2 regions of the Bradyrhizobium sp. BLXBL-03 genome follow, and region 1 is predicted to be linked to the other one. Evidence: predicted binding sites of a transcription regulator. Region 1 holds the regulator's gene; the other holds the start of a gene.
The links. The regulator PhoB, encoded in region 1, activates phosphate uptake and scavenging genes when phosphate is short. The targets are predictions, from matches to a motif close to TGTCATNNANCTGTCAT.
Positions count from the first base shown of each region.

Region 2: ACNJX9_RS20455 (glycerophosphodiester phosphodiesterase family protein) is a predicted target of PhoB. The motif match lies at 1,462-1,478, and genes of this name have one in related genera.

Region 1 covers NZ_CP182470.1:8,060,298-8,064,480, reverse strand. Annotated here, with positions in the region: gene pstA (phosphate ABC transporter permease PstA) at 1-123, shown strand, start outside; gene pstB (phosphate ABC transporter ATP-binding protein PstB) at 120-941, shown strand; gene phoU (phosphate signaling complex protein PhoU) at 953-1,669, shown strand; gene phoB (phosphate regulon transcriptional regulator PhoB) at 1,692-2,405, shown strand; gene ACNJX9_RS38030 (GcrA family cell cycle regulator) at 2,497-3,009, opposite strand; gene ACNJX9_RS38025 (aspartate aminotransferase family protein) at 3,477-4,183, shown strand, end outside.
Region 2 covers NZ_CP182470.1:4,248,726-4,252,908, reverse strand. Annotated here, with positions in the region: gene ACNJX9_RS20455 (glycerophosphodiester phosphodiesterase family protein) at 18-1,397, opposite strand; gene adh (aldehyde dehydrogenase) at 1,543-3,060, opposite strand; gene ACNJX9_RS20445 (helix-turn-helix domain-containing protein) at 3,195-4,154, opposite strand.

The DNA of each region.
Region 1 (4,183 bases):
GTCCAGAGCCCTTACGCCTATTGGAAGCAGCTCGCCTGGAGCGGTGCGCTGTTGATCACGCTCACCGTGCTTGCCCTGAACATTGGCGCCCGCATCCTCGGTGCCGAGAGGACCGCAAAATGACCGACTTGTCCGTATCCGTGAGCTCCAACGCGCACCTCGCCTCGCAGCAGCCGCTGCCGGAAGCTCCGGCCAAGGTGACGGTGCGCAACCTCAACTTCTATTACGGCGAGCACCAGGCGCTGAAGAACATCAATATGACGCTCGGCACCAACCGCGTAACCGCCTTCATCGGCCCGTCCGGTTGCGGCAAGTCGACCCTGCTGCGCATCTTCAACCGGATGTATGACCTCTATCCGGGCCAGCGCGTCACCGGTCAGCTGATGCTGGACCAGACCAACATCCTCGACCCCAAGCTGGATCTCAACCTGCTGCGCGCCCGCGTCGGCATGGTGTTCCAGAAGCCGACGCCGTTCCCGATGACGATCTACGAGAACATCGCCTTCGGCATCCGCCTCTATGAGAAGATCTCGAAGTCCGAGATGGACGACCGCGTCGAGAAGGCGCTGCGCGGCGGCGCGCTGTGGAACGAGGTCAAGGACAAGCTCAACGCCTCCGGCCTGTCGCTCTCGGGCGGCCAGCAGCAGCGCCTCTGCATCGCCCGCACCGTCGCGGTGCGGCCTGAAGTGATCCTGTTCGACGAGCCCTGCTCGGCGCTCGATCCGATCTCGACCGCCAAGGTCGAGGAGCTGATCCAGGAACTGTCCGAGAACTACACCATCGCGATCGTCACCCACAACATGCAGCAGGCGGCCCGCGTCTCCGACAAGACCGCCTTCATGTATCTCGGCGAGCTGATCGAGTTCGACGACACCAGCAAGATCTTCACGTCGCCGTCGGACCGGCGCACGCAGGATTACATCACCGGCCGGTTCGGCTGAGGAGACAGGACATGGCTTCCGAACATACCGCAAAAGCCTTCGACACCGACCTTCAGGAGCTCACCCGCCTGGTCGCCGAGATGGGCGGCATCGCCGAGCGCATGATCGTCGATTCCGTCGATGCGCTGATCCGCCGCGACGTCGCGCTGGGCCAGCGCGTCGTCACCATCGATGCCGAGCTCGACGCGCTGCAGAAGAAGATCGAGGAGCGCGCCGTGCTGACCATCGCGCGCCGCCAGCCGATGGCGGTGGACTTGCGCGAGATCGTCGGCGCCATGCGGGTTGCGACCGACCTCGAGCGCATCGGCGACCTCGCCAAGAACATGGGCAAGCGCGTCGCAGCGCTGGAGACGGATTTCCATCCGCTCAAGCTGTTCCGCGGCCTCGAGCACATGACGGACCTCGTGCAGCAGCAGGTCAAGTCGGTGCTCGATGCCTATGCCGCGCACGACCTGCCGGCGGCGATGACGGTGTGGAAGGGTGACGAGGAGGTCGATGCCATCTGCACCTCGCTGTTCCGCGAGCTCCTCACCTACATGATGGAGGATCCGCGCAACATCTCGTTCTGCATCCATCTGATGTTCTGCGCCAAGAACATCGAGCGGATCGGCGACCACGCCACCAACATCGCCGAGACCGTGTTCTACATGATCGAAGGCCAGGCCATCACCGACAAGCGGCCGAAGGGCGACATGACGACCTTCGCCACGACGGTCCCGAACACCTGATTACGCAAGGAGCGACGAGCCCATGGGCGCACGCATTATGGTGGTTGAGGACGAGGAAGCTCTGACCGAGCTTCTCCGCTACAACCTCGAAGGCGACGGCTATGACGTGGAGACGGTGATGCGCGGCGACGACGCCGACACCCGCCTCAAGGAGCACATCCCCGATCTGATCGTGCTCGACTGGATGTTGCCGGGCCTGTCCGGGATCGAGCTGTGCCGCCGGTTGCGGACGCGATCCGACACCAAGCAGCTGCCGATCATCATGCTCACCGCGCGCGGCGAGGAGAGCGAGCGTGTCAGGGGCCTTGCCACAGGCGCCGACGATTACATCGTCAAGCCGTTCTCGGTGCCCGAGCTGCTCGCGCGGGTCAAGGGCCTGCTGCGGCGCGCCAGCCCCGAGCGGCTCGCGACCGTGCTCGCCTTCGGCGACATCGAGCTCGATCGCGAGAAGCGCCGCGTGGCGCGCTCGGGTCGGCCGATCGATCTCGGACCGACCGAATATCGCCTGCTGGAGTTCTTCCTGGAGCATCCCGGCCGGGTGTTCTCGCGCGAGCAGCTGCTCGACAGCGTCTGGGGCCGCGACATCTATATCGACGAACGCACCGTCGATGTGCATATCGGCCGCCTGCGCAAGCTGCTCAATCTCGGCCGCGAGCAGGACCCGATCCGCACCGTCCGCGGCGCAGGCTACGCGCTCGACGATCGCTTCGCGAAGGCTGAGCAGACCTCAAGCTAGGCTGCCCGCCAGCAAACAAAAAAAGCGCGCCTGGTGGCGCGCTTTTTTTCGTCCCGGCCTGTCCCGCGACGATGTCGTCTGAACCAAGTACTCAGCGCGTGCCTGGCTTCGCCGGCGCCCGCCGGCGATCCGCCGCCGGCTGATACGCCACGCGCGAGTGCTGGGCGCAGTAGGGCAGGCCTGAGAGCGCCTTGCCGCCGCAGAAGAAGAAATCCGGGCTTGAAGGATCGCCGACCGGCCAGTGGCAGGTGGCCTCGTTCAATTCGAGCAACGAGAGCCGCTGGCTCATCGGCACAACGTTGTCGTAGGTAACAGGTTCAGCCTCGACCTCGACCTCGAAGGCCTGCGCCAGCGCGGTGTTGCCGCGCGCGATGGGGCGGCTCACCCGCATCATGTGCTGTGCGGGACGCGCCTTGCGCGGCCGCGGAGCTGCTGATGAGGGGCTCTTGGCGCGGCCGGACAGGCCGAGCCTGTGCACCTTGCCGATTACGGCGTTGCGGGTCACGTTTCCAAGCTCAGCGGCGATCTGGCTGGCCGAAAGTCCGGCCTCCCAGAGCTTTTTCAGCTGCTCGACGCGATCATCTGACCAGGTCAAAACCGTCATTGCATCCTTTCCTTCGCCGGCGCCAGCCATCTGTGGGGCCTCACGACGAATGCCTAAGCTTCGAAAAACCCGTGCCGCCAGAATCCCTTAAGGCTCGCCGGGCGCGCCAGATGCGCCCGAACGTTTACGCCGGTACATGAGGACTTTTGGGATCAGAACCGCTGCACGAGATGTCGTATCTGACAAGCCAAACGCTACAATATGCCGTGACTCACGCGCAAGAGTCCGCCGACTCGCTTCCACATGTTCCGTGGCGAAAATCCCGCAAAATCGCCACCGCAAGACTACGGATTCAGCGTTTCGCGAGGCTTTCCGGGCGGCATTGACACCCGTATTGCCAGGCATAAGATAGTCGCGCGTGCCGCCCTTAAAAGGCGGCACGTTTCGTTTTCCGGGCCAAATGACGCGCTGCGCCATGCGTGTTCAGGCCGTCCGAAACATCCGAAGTGACCACCAAAGAGATCGTCATGACCAACAGCGCAGCGCCGCATTTGCTCCCCGTTTTCGCCAGGGCCGATATCGGTTTTGAGCGCGGTGAAGGCGTCTGGTTGATCGCAACCAATGGCGATCGCTATCTCGATTTCACCTCGGGCGTCGCGGTCAATGCACTCGGCCATGCCCATCCGGCGCTGGTCAAGGCGCTGCAGGAGCAGGCCACGAAACTCTGGCACATGTCGAACCTGTTCCAGAGCCCTGACGGCGAGAAGCTCGCTGCGCGTCTTTGCAACGAGAGCTTTGCCGACTTCGTGTTCTTCTGTAATTCCGGCGCCGAGGCGCTGGAGGGCGTGATCAAGCTGGTCCGCCATCATCACTTCTCCAAGGGCCATCCGGAGCGCTATCGCATCATCACCTTCGAAGGCGCCTTCCACGGCCGCACGCTGGCGACGCTGGCGGCGACGGGATCGGCAAAATATCTCGAAGGCTTCGGTCCGCCGATGGACGGCTTCGACCAGGTGCCGCATGGCGACATCGAGGCCGTGAAGAAGGCGATCGGCCCGCATACCGCCGGCATCCTGATCGAGCCGATCCAGGGCGAGGGCGGCGTACGTTCGGCGACTTCAGCCTTCCTCAAGGCGCTCCGCCAGCTCTGCGACGAGAAAGGCTTGCTGCTGGCCTTCGACGAGGTGCAGACCGGCATGGGCCGCACCGGCGATCTCTTCGCCCATCGCCGCAC
Region 2 (4,183 bases), 3.8 Mb from region 1:
GATTCGAACCGCCGGACCTACCAGCCCAGCTCGCGCAAATACGCAGCGCGGGCGGCAACGCCAGTGTGCGTGAAGTCGGTGAAGACGCCGTCGACGCCAAGCCGGAAAAATTTGAGATATTCCTGGGCTGGATCGGCGTGATAGTCGGCCGCAAGATATTTCTTCTCGTTACGGAACGTGAAGACGTGGACGAACAGGCCGAGCTTGTGCGCATCGGCAATCAGGCTGGTCGCCTCCTGGGTCGCAGCCTCCGGCGTCGATCCCTTGTAGGGCGTGCCGTCGGCATTGTTGTCCTTCCACAAGGCGATCTTCAGCGGAACGATATAGGGCTTCCACGGACCGATGCCGTCGGCATAGGTCTTGATTTCGGCGAGGCCCTCAGGCGTCAGCATCGCATCATACAGGCGCGCATCGCCCGCCACCGTCCAGTCGAACGGACGTGAATTGGTGATGTTGTCGAGCAGCACCTTGCCGGTCTTGAAGTCGATGCCGTTGCCGTCGATGAGCTGCACCTGCCGGGTCTGAAGGCCATGGCTGCGCATATATTTCAGGCTGCCGGGCTCGAAGCTCTGAACCAGGATGGGCGCGTCCCTGGTGTTGAGGCCATTGTCGTTGATGATTTTGATCAAGGCGTCTTCCAACGGATGGCTGCCCGGCGCGCCGCAGCCGTTTGCGATCGCCTGGGCATTGTTCCAGGTCGGATTCTTGGTTTCCGGATAGACCAGGATGGGACGCCCCGTTTCCTTGCTCTTGGCCTTGGCGATATCGAGGATGTCCTGGAAGCTGATGACGGGGAATTTGCCGTTGAACATCTTCGGCCGCTCGTTCGCCGCATCATAGGTGGTGCCGCCGATCCACTGCTTCAGCTCGGCCATCGTGAAGTCGGTGAGCGACCAATCGTTGGTGTGATCCTCACCGTCGACGATCAATGACTTCAGCACCGATTTGGGATCGGAGGGATCGGTGAGATCCGTGAGATAGTCGGCGGGCGTGCCGGCTGCGGCCGGCGCCTTGACGCGCACACCGGATACGGTGCGCTTGCGGGCTGCGACCGCTGCGTTGGTCTTCGCCACTTCGGCCACATTGGTGTTGTCGGCCAGCCAGGGATTGTGACGCGCGACCAGGACGCAGTCCTTGGTGAGGTGCAGATCCTCTTCGAGCGCATCGGTTCCGAGCGCGGCCGCGAGCTCGTAGGATGCCTCGGTCTCTTCGGGCACCAGCCCCGGCACGCCGCGATGTCCGAGGATCAGCGGCGCCTTTCCGTCGACGGTCAGAAACGGCTTGGCACCTGATGGCGCAGTCTGGGCCACGGCCATCGACGGCACCAGCAACGCCAGGGCCGCGCCGAGCAGCATTGTTCTGACATGCATCTTCCGCCGCAAGAGATTGTTCGTCATGGCCGCGCCTCCCTCTGTGCCTGGCATCGCGTCGTCGCGATAGGGCTCGTCTTGTCTCAACAATCTGACAGACGGATGACGGCGGGTCGGGCGGTCACGGATGTGCACAGGCGGCGTCGACATGACGCCGCCTGCGCTGGTTCGATCAGAAGAAGCCGAGCTTCTTCGGGCTGTAGCTGACCAGAAGGTTCTTGGTCTGCTGGTAGTGATCGAGCATCATCTTGTGGGTCTCACGGCCGACGCCCGACTGCTTGTAGCCGCCGAAGGCGGCATGGGCGGGATAGGCATGGTAGCAATTGGTCCAGACCCGGCCGGCCTGGATCGCCCGGCCGAAGCGGTAGCAGCGGTTGGCGTCGCGGCTCCAGACGCCGGCCCCGAGGCCATAGAGCGTGTCGTTGGCGATCGCGAGTGCCTCGTCGTCGGTCTTGAAGGTCGTGACCGAGACCACGGGGCCAAAAATCTCCTCCTGGAAGATCCGCATCTTGTTGTGACCCTCGAACACCGTCGGCTGGACGTAGAAGCCACCCGAGAGATCGCCGCCGAGATCGGCGCGTCCGCCGCCGGCCAGGACCTTCGCGCCCTCCTGCTTGCCGATGTCGATATAGGACAGGATTTTTGTGAGCTGCTCGCTGGAGGCCTGCGCGCCGATCATGGTCTCGGCCGCACGCGGATCGCCCTGCTTGATGGCGGCGACGCGCTTCAGCGCCCGCTCCATGAAGCGATCGTAGATATCGGCGTGGACCAGCGCCCGGCTCGGACAGGTGCAGACCTCGCCCTGGTTCAGCGCGAACATGACAAAGCCTTCGATCGCCTTGTCGAAGAAATCGTCGTCTTCAGCGGTGACGTCCTTGAAGAAGATGTTCGGCGATTTGCCGCCGAGCTCCAGCGTCACGGGGATCAGATTCTGGCTGGCATATTGCATGATCAGCCGGCCGGTCGTGGTCTCGCCGGTGAAGGCGATTTTTGCGATCCGCGGACTGGAGGCGAGCGGCTTGCCGGCCTCCAGGCCAAAGCCGTTGACGATGTTGAGGACACCCGGCGGCAGGAGGTCGCCGATGATCTCGGCCCACACCATGATCGAGGCCGGCGTCTGTTCGGCGGGCTTGAGCACCACGCAATTGCCGGCGGCAAGCGCCGGCGCGAGCTTCCAGCACGCCATCAGGAGGGGGAAGTTCCAGGGGATGATCTGGCCGACGACCCCGAGCGGCTCGTGGAAATGATAGGCGATCGTGTCGTGGTCGATCTCCCCGATCGAGCCTTCCTGGGCGCGGACGACGCCTGCGAAATAGCGGAAATGATCGATGGCGAGCGGCAGGTCGGCGGCGCGGGTCTCGCGGATCGGCTTGCCGTTGTCCCAGGTCTCGGCGACAGCGAGGCGCTCGAGATTCTCCTCCATGCGGTCGGCGATCTTGTTGAGGATCGCAGCGCGCTCGGCGACGCTGGTGCGTCCCCAGGCAGCCTTGGCGGCATGGGCCGCATCGAGGGCCGCTTCGACGTCCTGCGCGTCGGAGCGCGCGATCTTGCAGACGACCTTGCCGGTCACCGGCGAGGCGTTGTCGAAATATTTGTCCGAGATCGGCGCCACGAACTTGCCGCCGATGAAATTGTCGTAGCGTTCGGCGAACGGGTTTTGGGTGACGCCGAGGAATTCAACCTTGTTCATTGATCACTCCCGATGTTGATGTTTGCGCTCATCGTCGTGTGTTCACGACTTGCGCCAACGATCTCGCGGGAGGTGCTTTCTGTCAGCCCGGGTGGATGCGAAGGTGGAGCGGACCTGTCGCAGAACTGCGACAGTCAGTGCTTCAGCTCGAACCGCTTCAGCTTCCGGTGCAGCGTGGCGCGGCTGACGCCGAGGGCCTTGGCGGCGGCCGACACGTTGCCGCCGGCGCGGAGCAGCGCCCGCTGCAGCACCGCGCGCTGGCCGCCGGCGAGATGATCCTGTGCGGGCTCGCCGCCGAGCAGGTCTGCCGCGGGAACCGGCCGCAGCGCCCTGCCCGGCGCGATCCCGAGTCCGGCCCGGGCGGTGCGGGTCGCGCCGATCACGAGATCGTCCGCGTCCACCGCGACGAGTCCGATCGACTGGCCGTCCGGTCCTTGTGTCAGCACGATGCGGGCATGGGCGAAGGCGCGGCGAAACAAATCAGCCTCGATGCGCCTCGCCGCCTCGGCCGCGGCCAGCGCGATCAGACTGGAGAACGCGTCGGTGCGGTCGGCACGGCAGGAGGAGACGTCGAGCACGCCGGCAAAGGCCGCCTCGTGATCGTAGATCGGAACGGCGGTGCAACTGAGCAGCGTGTTGCGGGTGAAGAAGTGCTGGTCGCGATCGATCGTCAGCGGCCGCTGCTCGACGACACAGGTGCCGATACCATTGGTGCCCTCGTGCTCCTCGCTCCAGAGCGCGCCGGTCCACAGGCCCCAGGATTGGAATGTTGCATCATCCGCCGGCGTGCCACGGCGGTCGACCGGGACACCGTCGCCATCGGCAAGCAGCACGCAACAGCCGGCCGCACCAACTGCCTGATAGAGCCGGTCCATGGCGCCTTGCGCGGCGGCGAGCAGCGGCGCGATGCGCTCGCGCGCCTGTCGCAGCTCGACGTCGCTCAGCCGCAGCGGCGCGCTGCGGCCGGAAGGGTCGAGATGATGCAGACGGGACGAGCGGCGCCACGAGGCCACGAGCGCGGACCTAGCCGCCTGGCCTGATGCAATGGCGGCTTCGACACGAGCCGCGTGATGCCGGGGCATTGACCCATCCATCACCGTTTCCTCCGGAAAGCAGTCTAGGC